One region of the Clostridium taeniosporum genome, then DNA from elsewhere that is predicted to be linked to it. Evidence: riboswitches for the same ligand, from Rfam matches in the RefSeq annotation. Region 1 holds a riboswitch; the other holds the start of a gene.
The links. A riboswitch is a leader RNA that binds a small molecule or an ion and turns the genes downstream of it on or off. The one in region 1 is predicted to bind lysine.

Region 1 (5,918 bases):
CTAAAAAACAAATATTAGATTGGAAATTATACTTTTTATCTTTTATTATTGGATTACTTTTAGGTGCATATGATGGTTTTTTTGGACCAGGTACAGGTACATTTCTAGTTATATGTTTTACAGGAATATTAGGATTTAATCTTATAACTGCATCTGGAAATGCTAAGATTGTAAATTTAGCTTCAAATTTTTCTGCATTAGTTGCATATATAATAGGTGGAAAAGTTATGTTTTCTATTGGAATACCTGCAGCAGTATGTGCTATAGCAGGAAACTATTTAGGAGCTCATTTAGCTATTAAGAGTGGAGATAAGATAATAAGGCCAATAATATTTATAACTATTGCTTTATTATTTATAAAGATTATATTTGATTTAATTTAGATTAAACTACATGTAGATACATATTTACGTTTAATAATTATAATTGACTGAATATAATAAGAAAATAAAAGGAATGTGGCTAAAACTAATATTTATAAATTTTTATGAATAAAAACCATGCATTAATAAAAAGGTGAGTTTTGTTAAATGCATGGTTTTAATCGTTTATGATTATGTAACAAATATTTTATTTATAGGTTTATTACATCTAAATCATCTGGAACATATATGTTGCCATCAAATTCTTTTTTACCTTCATTAACATATAGATCTTTTCTATGTAATAAATTTTTATCTTCGGTATGATATAGTATAATATTTTGTACATTTAACATTTTGGCATTTTTACATGCATCTTTTACAGTTGCATGATGTTTTTCATATGGTTTAAATATATCCTTTTGAGAATATAAACAAAATGCTTCATGAAGTAAATAATCTACATTTTTACAAAAATCTTTTACATTTTCTCTATATGGTTCATCTCCTAAGAAAGTTAATACTTTTCCAGTGTTTAAGTAGGTTTTAAAACCAAATTGTAATTCTTTAGTACTATGTATATCAAAGAATATTGTTTTTCGTCCTAATATATCAACTTGGGTATTATTTTCAATTTCATTAAAAATTATTTTATCATCAAATAATTTTAGAAATTTATTTTGAAGAACATAAGAACAAATAGATTTTATAGCTTCAATAGATTTTTTGTTGCAATAAATATTAAAGATACCTTCATATTTGTTATTTATAATTCCATTAGCAACTGCACGAATAATCCATATGCTTCCTAGAATATGGTCATTATGATTATGCGATATAAACATATTATGAATTTGATTTATTTTTATATTAACTTTTTCAAGATTTGATAATATAGTATTTCCGCCACCAGCATCTATAAGAAAATGTTCATTATCTTTTGATATGGTAAAGCAGGTATTATAACATTTAGTTACCATAGCAGAACCAGTACCAAGCATAGTTATAGATTCCATAAAATTTTTCTCCTTTATAACTTATTATTTAAGATAATATAATTATAGATGGTATGTATATTTATAACAATAAGTAGGAAAAATTAAATATATTATATATGATTTATTTTTTAAAATAAAAAATTTTAGTTGAGCAATTGCCTAGTTGATTAAAAAAATATAATTAGACTTATACAGTTATATGGATATATGTAACAAAAGGTTAATATTTTATTATTTTCAAGTATACATTTTAGAATTGTATAAATTTAAATTCTTATATATGGAAAGTAAATGAAATTTATATAAAAAATTAAATATGATATATATAATTTATTTTCTATATTTAATAAATCTTCATTTTAAATAATGTGGTAAAATATTAGAATTTAATATGTAAGTCAAGTAAATTAATTTATATTTTTTAATTAAAGTTAAATATATAGATATGGATTTAAATTTTATAAACAAAAAAGATAACTATTATATAAAATATATCTTGTAAGTACTTTACAGTAATGTTTAAAAATGATATAATGAGCAAAATGAATAGGGAAAACCTAAGGTAGAGGAGCTGTTTATAAAGAGTACTTATTAGGAGTCGGCAGATGTTGATTAATAAGGAAAGGTATAATGGCCGAAGAAATGAATCAAGCAAAAATTTATTTCTGGGTATGCATAAAATATATGTATAACTGTCACGTAAGTGGAGAGCTACAAGGATGTAATGAGATATTATTAATATTTCTTTATAATAGCAATATCTTTATAAGCTTTAGCAATCGAACTCTACCCGTTATAGTAATTCTATAGCGGGTTTTCTTATATTAATATTTAATAGTGTAAAACGCTATGAAAAATAAATACAAAATTGAATAACTAAATAACAGTTAAAATTAGTGAAAATATGTTTGTATTTTTAGGGGGGCTATTTGTGAAAATAAAAGGCGTAATAATACCACTTGTAACACCATTTAAAGATAATTGTGTTGATTTTGTTTGCTATAAAAAATTAGTGGATTATTATATAGAAAAAGGCGTAGATGGAATAATTCCATTAGGAACTACTGGGGAGAGTTCAACAATATCATCTTTTGAATATAATGAAGTACTATCAAAAACAATGGAATATAATAATGGTAGAACAAAAGTATATGTAGGACTTGGAGGAAATAATACTTTAGATGTAATAAAAAAATTAAAGATAGCAGAAGATAATAAGGTAAATGGAATATTATCAGTAGCACCATATTATTCTAGACCAAACCAAAGAGGTATTTATGAACATTTTAAAAGTATATCAGAATCAACAGATATGAATATATTAATGTATAATATTCCTTATAGAACTGGAGTTAATATAGAAAATGAGACTATATATAAATTAGCAGAGCTAAAAAATATCATTGGGATAAAAGATTGTTCGGGAAATATAAATCAAACTTCTGAATTATTATTAAATAGACCAAATGATAATTTTTCAATATTAACAGGAGAAGATGCTCTTTTTTATACAACATTAGCACTTGGTGGAGATGGTGGAATTTTAGCATCTGCAAGTTTAAATACAGAAAGTTTTATAAAAATATATGATTATATACAAAATAATAATCATAAAGAAGCATTAAAAATATGGAGTGATATTTCAAAGTTTATACCATTATTATTTCAAGAACCTAATCCAACTCCATTAAAATACTGTTTAAAAAAGATAGGATTAATTGATTCTGATGAAGTTAGATTACCACTAACTAATATAACTGATAAACTCAAAGAAAAATTAGATAATATGTTATTTTTATAAATAACTATTATATAGGGGCTAGGAAATTTAGCAATAAGTAATAAGTGAAAAATTGAGGGTGATTTTAAATAAAATTAGAGAGATTTCAAATCTCTTTAATTTTGTTTTTTTCTAATATTTATTTTTAATACGTATTTATATTTAATTATTAACTAGATTTGTGCAGCGATTTGGACATATATTCTAAAAAGCCAACATTCTATTATTTTTAAGCATAAATTTTAGAATTAAATAGACTTTAACTAGTTATATTAAAATAATAAACTAAATTTGTATAAAAGATTGAGTAGAGTATATCTAAAATTTATTCTTTAATATTTAATAAACCTTGATTTTAAGCCATTTGGTAAAATTGATGAATTTAGTGCACAAGTCAAGTTATTAAAATACTTTTGACTGTTGAAATGTTTAGGAGTAATATAAAAGGGTTGCGTCTAATTTTGACATAACTTTTATTTTTGATTAGAACGTAAAATTTAATTAAAAATATAATTTTAAACAATAGGGATAAGGGGAGATATAAATAATGTTACCTAAACTACTTACAATGATAAAGGGAAAAGAAATTACTAAAAATCAGATAGCAAAAGATATTATATCTGGAATTATAGTTGCTATAATAGCGTTACCTTTATCAATAGCATTAGCAATATCATCAGGGGTATCTCCTGAAAAAGGACTTATTACTGCTATTTTTGCAGGGTTTGTAATTTCACTTCTAGGTGGAAGTAAAGTACAGATTGGAGGACCAACTGGAGCTTTTGTAATTATAATTTATTCTATTATTCAACAATATGGATTAGATGGTTTAATTACTGCAACAATAATGGCTGGAATTATTTTAGTTATAATGGGACTATTAAAGTTTGGAACAGTAATTAAATACATACCTCAAACGATAACTGTAGGTTTTACTAGCGGGATAGCAATAACCTTATTATCTACTCAAGTAAAAGATTTTTTTGGTTTAAGAATAGATAATGTTCCAGCAGAATTTATTCAAAAATGGCAAAGTTATTTTTTACATATGAATACATTAAATATTTATACATTATTAATAGGAATTTTATGTATACTTATTATTGTTTTATGGCCAAAAGTTAATAAAACAATACCAGGCTCATTAGTTGCACTAATTGTTTCTACTTTATTAGTAATGATATTTAAATTACCAGTAGAGACTATAGGAGATAGATTTGGCACATTAACATCATCAATACCTATGCCAATATTACCTAAATTAAGTATAAGTACAATAAATCAATTGTTTGCTCCAGCAATGACAATTGCGATATTAGCAGGATTAGAGTCGTTATTATCAGCTGTAGTATCTGATGGAATGATTGGAGACACTCATGATTCTAATATGGAACTTGTTGCACAAGGTGTTGGTAATATTGTATCAGGTCTATTTGGGGGAATACCAGCAACAGGTGCTATAGCAAGAACAGCAGCAAATGTTAAAAATAGTGGAAAAAGTCCAATTGCAGGAATTGTACATGCTATAACATTATTAGCTATAATGTTAATTTTAATGCCTGTGGCTAAATTAATACCAATGACATCTCTTGCAGCAATATTAGCTGTTGTATCTTATAATATGAGTGAATGGAGAGCATTTAAGTCATTATTAAAGGCTCCTAAGAGTGATGTTATTGTATTAGTTGTAACTTTCTTTTTTACTATAGTGTTTGACCTGGTAGTAGCAATTGGATTTGGTATGCTTATGGCTATGTTCTTATTTATGAAGAGGGTATGTGAAACAACTGCTATTAGAGATTTAGTAGATGAAGAGGTTTTTGATAAAGAAGTTTTAGATATGCTAAAAGAAGCAGATGGAAAGATATTAGTATACCAAGTTGATGGACCGTTATTCTTTGGAATAGTACAAGACTTTTTATTTAAAGTTAATTCTGTAAAACCAACAGCAGAAGTTCTTATATTAGACATGAGACATAGTTATGCAATAGATGCTTCGGCAATAGATGCATTAAAGAAATTACTTAAACAGTGTAAAAAAAATAAGATAAAACTTTTAATTACACATATTCAAGAGCAACCAAGAAATGTTCTTGGAAATATGGGAATTGCAGCTTTAATTGGTGAAGAAAGCATATATGATACTAAGAGAGAAGCTATAACAGTAGCAAGTAGATACATAAAAAATATAGCTACTTTTGTAAACTAGATTTAGATATAATAATTTTTAATTTTAATAAATATATAAATTAGAATATATTAAAAAGGACTGAAATAATGAAGAATATTCATTACTACAGTCCTTTTTTAATAATTAAAATTAATAAATAGTTTAAAAGTTTTTTAGTTTAAATATTTATTAGAAGATATTAGGCATATAAAAAGAAATAACAAGTGAAATATGTGACTGATATTTTGTGAAATACAATAACTTAGGTTATGCTAGTAGTTGTGCTATTAGTAGAACCTAAGGAAGGAGTAGTTTACAAAACAAATGGGAATACTGACTAATTATTTATTTAAATATGCCTTAGTTTTATTCAAATGTTTTTATTAATTCTATTAAGTTTTCTCTTATCTCATTTATTTTATTAAAATCTGTTACATTTACATAAATCTTTTCTAGATCATCATGATAAGATTTAGCTTTTGCCAAATATAAAGTACCTTTTGAAACTGTTTCTTTATATTTAGTTTGAATAATGGATAAATTATTAGCATATTTTTCATCAGTACCTGGAGTGATTAATTCTGAATACATGTCTATTATATAATCCT
Region 2 (5,918 bases), 250 kb from region 1:
TAAATGTTGATAAAAATATTTACATTGATGGACCAATTAAAATATATAAGTTATATGGAAATAAATTAAATTTATTATATAGTATTGATAAAACAGCAGAACAAAAGAATTATAAAATTGATTTAAATAAATTTGGATTAAATAATGGGGATAAAGTTTTAATTCTATATAATGAGTATGCTCCTAATATATCAGGAACATTTACAAATGCAATACAAGTAGATGCTTCTCCGTCTGTAAATGCTACTATTAATGTTATAGATGAAGAAATACCAGAATTATTTTAAAAAAGTGACTACCCCTTGGTAGTCACTTTAATGCATATTATACATTATTCAATGTCTAGGAAAGTATAGAATTTAAAATATATATTTTTAGAAAGTATTAAAAATCTAAAACCTAAATTCATATTTTAAATTATCCATTCTTAACTAAAAATTGTGGCATAGCCACTTGGCTTTTCTATTTATATAATGCCATTAGTTTATCAAATGCAGATAATGATCTTTCAATTTTTTCATATGATGTACAATATGATATTCTTACATAACCTGAACAGCCAAAGCTTGAACCAGGAACTAATAATAAATTGAATTTCTTAGCATCTTCGCAGAATTTTTTATCATCTTCAATTGGAGTTTTGGGGAATAGATAAAATGCACCTTGAGGTTTTAAACATTCAAATCCTAAATTGATTAAATGATTATATAAAAGGTCTCTATTTCTTTTATATATATTTACATCAACTTCAGTATTTAAAGATTTTCCAATAACTCTTTGGAATAATGATGGTGCATTAACAAATCCTAAGATTCTATTTGCTATGTTTAAAGAACATGCTATATTCTCGAAATCATTCATATCATCATTTATAACAACATATCCAATACGTTCTCCTGGTAATGATAAAGATTTACTATATGAATACCCAATAAATGAATTTTTATAATATTTTAAGATACAAGGTACTTCAACATCATCATAAACAATTTCCCTGTAAGGTTCATCTGATATTAAGTAAATATTAGTATTAAATTCTTTTTGTTTTTCTTCAAGTATAGAAGATAATTTTTTTAATGCTGCATCTGAATATATAACACCAGTTGGATTGTTAGGAGTATTTATTATTACTACTTTTGTTTTAGGTGTTATTTTTTCTCTTAATTCATCCATATTAGGTTCAAATGTAGATGTATCTGGTTTAACAATAACTAATTTTCCATCAAAATTATTAGTGTAATGTTTGTATTCACCAAAATATGGAGCAAAAGTAATAACTTCATCTTCAGGATTTAAAAGGGTTTTTAACATAATGTTTAATCCACCAGCAGCTCCACAAGTCATAACAATATTTTTATTAGAAAGATCTAATTTATATTTATTGTTTAAAAATTTACTTATTTCATCTCTAACATCTTCATAACCAGAATTGTTCATATATCCATGAACAAAGTTTGGAGATTCCTCATTTAATATTTCATTTATTGCATTTTTTATATTTTCAGGAGGTTCAACATTTGGATTTCCAATACTATAGTCAAAGACATTTTCTTCTCCATAAATACTTGCAAGGCGTTTCCCCTCTTCAAACATAGCTCTTATAGCAGAATTATTTGCTACTAAGTTTTTCATTTTGTCTGAAATCATATTTTTCACTCCTTATAAATTTACTCATATAGATATTTTAACATAAAATTTGAAATTGTGTTTAAAATTGTTAAACGAAAAAGAACTTAAGAGTATAATGTATAAAATTGTAGTTAAATAGTTTTAAGCTTAACGTAATCATTTATACTTGTACATAATTTCGAAAAAAAAGAGTTATACTTTAATTAATATTTACAAATTTAATATTATTCTTAACTAAAAAGTCTAAAGTAGATACTTTTTATATATAGAAAAATATAAAAATTTAAGGGATTTAATTAAATACTGATAAGTTGATAAAATCTAAATTAAAAGAAATATTAATTTATCATATTAAAAGTTTATTGAATTTAAGCATAATTATAATTAGAAAGGAGTCACCATATATCCATTATTTGGAAAATAGTTAGAAATGTTTTATAATATATTATGTAAACTATAAGAATAACGGGGGATTATATTATGATAAGTATAACAGGAAAGAATGGATATAAGAATAAATATAAAAAAAAGGTTAGAGATAGAGGTAATTTAGAATCAGGATATAATTTAAGATATAAAGAAATAGAAAAAAATATAAATAAACAATCCTTTAGAAATAAGGCTATAGTTTCATTAGTAATATTAGTAGCACTATCTTTTACAATTGGATATTTAGGAAAATGCAGATATGTAAGGTTCTTAAATGATAACCCTTATTATACAGGAAATAAGATAAAAATAAGTGTATTACAGAGTAAATTGCCTAGTCTAAAAGATGAATTAGGAATAAGAGATATACATTATAATTGGGCTGGAGATCTAGAATATGACAATAATCCAATGTTATTAGTATTTCATCATGCAGCATCTAGTAATTTAACAGCAAATCAAATACATGATATGCATGTGAGAAAAAAATGGTGTGGAATAGGATATCATTTTTATATAAGAAAGGATGGAACAATCTACAGGGGGAGACCCGAAGAAGCAATTGGTGCACATATAAAAGGACAGAATAAAAATACTCTTGGAATATGTATTGAGGGAAATTTAGAAAAAGATGAGCCCACAGAACAGGAAATTGATGCATTAGAAAAGTTATCAACATATCTTATAATAAAATACAATATATCTAAGGTACAAGGGCATGGAGATACTTATGAAACCTTATGTCCAGGAGAAAATTTTCCTATGGAAAATGTGAAAAAAGCAATAATAAATGAAATGCAAGAGTTGTCTAATGATTAAAATGATTATATGAAAAAAGCACTAATTATATATTAAAGATATATTTGGTTGATTAAATAGCTCTAAATCCGTAGTTTAAAAAATATAATATGGAATTTAGAGTTATCTTTATAGTGAAAATGATAGTATAAGTTTTATTTAATTAGTAAAACTATAATATGTATAGTTAAAATAAACAAAATTAATATAAAATATAACAAAAAACTTAAAAATTTTTAAGGACTATTATTTTGTAAAAAAGTTGTGTATAACTTTGTGGATTAAAATCTTTTCAGTACATACGAAAGGTGTTGGCATACCTAATAAACACATAGATGTACACAAAGTGTTGATTAAATAATTACTTGTTGATAAATGTGTGGATAACTAAAAAAATATATTATGCAATGGTATGGATATACAGTATATACCAAATAAAATGTAACTATATATAGAAAAGTGTAAAATTAAATACGATATCATATTATTAAAAAATAATTATATCTATAATAAATATTCTTAATAAATATTTGTTAACAAAATTAACATTGTTGTGGATAAAATATGTGGATAATGTGGATAAGTTGAAAGAAACTTGTAAATACACTAAATTAATAACGGTAAAAATAAACTTATTATATAAACTATAATAATTAATATTCATAGTATTAAAGGCTCCATTGAAGTTTCTTTATTGATTAATTATTTCATATTTGAAAACTGTTAATTATAACAGGGATAAATAAAAAATAAATTTAAATATTAAAAAAATTTATACTTTGCTAATTAAAATTTTATTTTAAAATTAACGAATTTAGTAATTGATTAGTAATTATTTGAAAAAAATTAATAAATTGATAAAGTTAAAAAAAATAGACCCAAAAGTATTGAAATAGATTGAATTTATGATATCATATCTTTAACAAAAATAATAAATTTTAATATAATAAAATATAGAATAAAACCTAAGGTAGAGGTGCTATAATGATGAGTATTTATAAGGAGTCGGCAGATATTGATTTATAAAAAAAGGCATTGTAGCCGAAGAAATAATTTTTATGCGAAAAATTATTTTTGGGGGTGTATAGAATATATACATAACTGTCACTAACGTGGAGAGCTACAAGGTGGAATAGTTGCAATATAATTAGTAAATTTACACTAAAAATATAAATTAATTTATATTTTTATGTTTAATTTATATTAATTATACTAATAATAGTATTAATAAATACTATTTAAAATAACTTTAGCAATAAGCAATGAGCAACAAAAATCCTAATTAAGTAGACTCTACCTGTCGCAGATTAATATCTGTGACTTTTGTTTTTAGACAAATTATTGGAGGGTAGAAAGATGAAATTATTCGGAAATATGGAAATTATAGACAATGAATTAACAATTGGGGGAATTAAAACTACTGATTTAGTAAAGGAGTATTGTACACCTTTATATGTTATGGATGAGGGGTTAATCAGACAAAACTGTAGTGATTATTACAAATATTTTAAATGTGAGGAATCTTTAAACAGAGTTGCATATGCAGGGAAAGCATTTTTGACAATTGAAATGTGTAAAATAATAAATGAAGAAAAGTTATCATTAGATGTTGTATCTGGAGGGGAACTTTTTACAGCTTATAAATCAGGATTTCCCTTAGAAAGGGTAATGTTTCATGGAAATAATAAAACATTAGATGAAATTGACTTTGGAGTTAAGCTAGGTGTTGGAAGATTTGTTGTAGATAATTATTATGAAATGGAATCATTAAATAAAATTGCAGCAAAGTATAATAAAATTCAAAAAATATTTTTAAGAATAACTCCTGGCATTGAAGCCCATACTCATGAATATATAAAAACTGGTCAAATTGATTCTAAGTTTGGATTTCCACCTGTTAATAATATGATAGAAGATGCTGTGAATAAGTCCATGGAGTTTCCTAATATAGAGTTAGTTGGACTACATTGTCATATTGGATCTCAAATATTTGAAATTGAACCATATGAAGATGCAGTAGAAATTATGCTAGATTTAATAAAGAAAATCAAACAAAATACAGGATATTTAATAAAAGAACTAGATTTAGGTGGTGGATTTGGTATATACTATAATAGAGGGGATAAACCAAAAACAACTAAAGAATATTGTGAAGCAATATTAAATAAGGTTGATGAAGTTTGCTCTAGAACAGGTCAATCAAAGCCATCATTAATAATAGAACCAGGTAGAAGTATAGTTGGTAACGCTGGAATAACTTTATATACAGTAGGATCAATAAAAAATATTTCCGGAGTAAGAAAGTATATATCAGTAGATGGTGGAATGTCGGATAATATAAGACCAGCTTTGTATAATGCTAAATATGAATGTATGTTAGCTAACGAAGTTAAGAGAGACCTAGAAGAATTAGTAACTATTTGTGGTAAATGTTGTGAATCAGGAGATATACTATTAAATGATATTAATATTTCTGTACCAAAGTCAAATGATATTTTAGCAGTTATGACAACTGGTGCATACGGATATTCAATGTCTAATAATTATAATAAGATTCCAAGACCACCAGTAGTGATGATAAAAGATAATAAAGCAAGACTTATTTGTAAGAGAGAAACATATGAAGATCTTATAAAAAATGAAATAGTCTAAATTATCTTTAAATAAAATTAGCTTTTTATTAATATTCTTTCCCAAGATAATATATATATCTTAGTGTGTATCAAATTGATTTATTAATTTTGATACACATTTTTTTGCTTATAAATAATGTATAATATTTAAATTTTTAAGTAACAAATTTGTTATAAATCCTTAATGTTTCAATAGAATGCTTTATGTTATACTATTAAGATGAAATATAATGTTTTGTTTTTAATTAATTAAATTGTAAATTATAGTTAATATTTTAATGAAATGCAATTTTTAAAGTTTTATTATTAAATAGAGACTCTAGTTTAAAATAAATATTTTAGTATATGTAAATTTATTTAGGAAGGTGGAAGTTATATGGAGGCGAGTAGTAAAAATAATTTTTTTAAAGAATGGGGATTAACGATTAT

Region 2: it holds a riboswitch for lysine, as region 1 does, so the genes downstream of both, lysA (diaminopimelate decarboxylase) here and dapA (4-hydroxy-tetrahydrodipicolinate synthase) in region 1, are expected to answer to the same signal.

What each region holds. Positions count from the first base shown of each region.
Region 1 covers NZ_CP017253.2:3,169,005-3,174,922, reverse strand. Annotated here, with positions in the region: gene BGI42_RS14280 (sulfite exporter TauE/SafE family protein) at 1-383, shown strand, start outside; gene BGI42_RS14275 (MBL fold metallo-hydrolase) at 575-1,378, opposite strand; lysine riboswitch at 1,916-2,082, shown strand; gene dapA (4-hydroxy-tetrahydrodipicolinate synthase) at 2,292-3,161, shown strand; gene BGI42_RS14260 (SulP family inorganic anion transporter) at 3,688-5,349, shown strand; gene BGI42_RS14255 (PRK06851 family protein) at 5,677-5,918, opposite strand, start outside.
Region 2 covers NZ_CP017253.2:2,923,224-2,929,141, reverse strand. Annotated here, with positions in the region: gene BGI42_RS13225 (vWA domain-containing protein) at 1-287, shown strand, start outside; gene BGI42_RS13220 (pyridoxal phosphate-dependent aminotransferase) at 463-1,647, opposite strand; gene BGI42_RS13215 (peptidoglycan recognition protein family protein) at 2,110-2,877, shown strand; lysine riboswitch at 3,820-3,987, shown strand; gene lysA (diaminopimelate decarboxylase) at 4,213-5,508, shown strand; gene lepB (signal peptidase I) at 5,866-5,918, shown strand, end outside.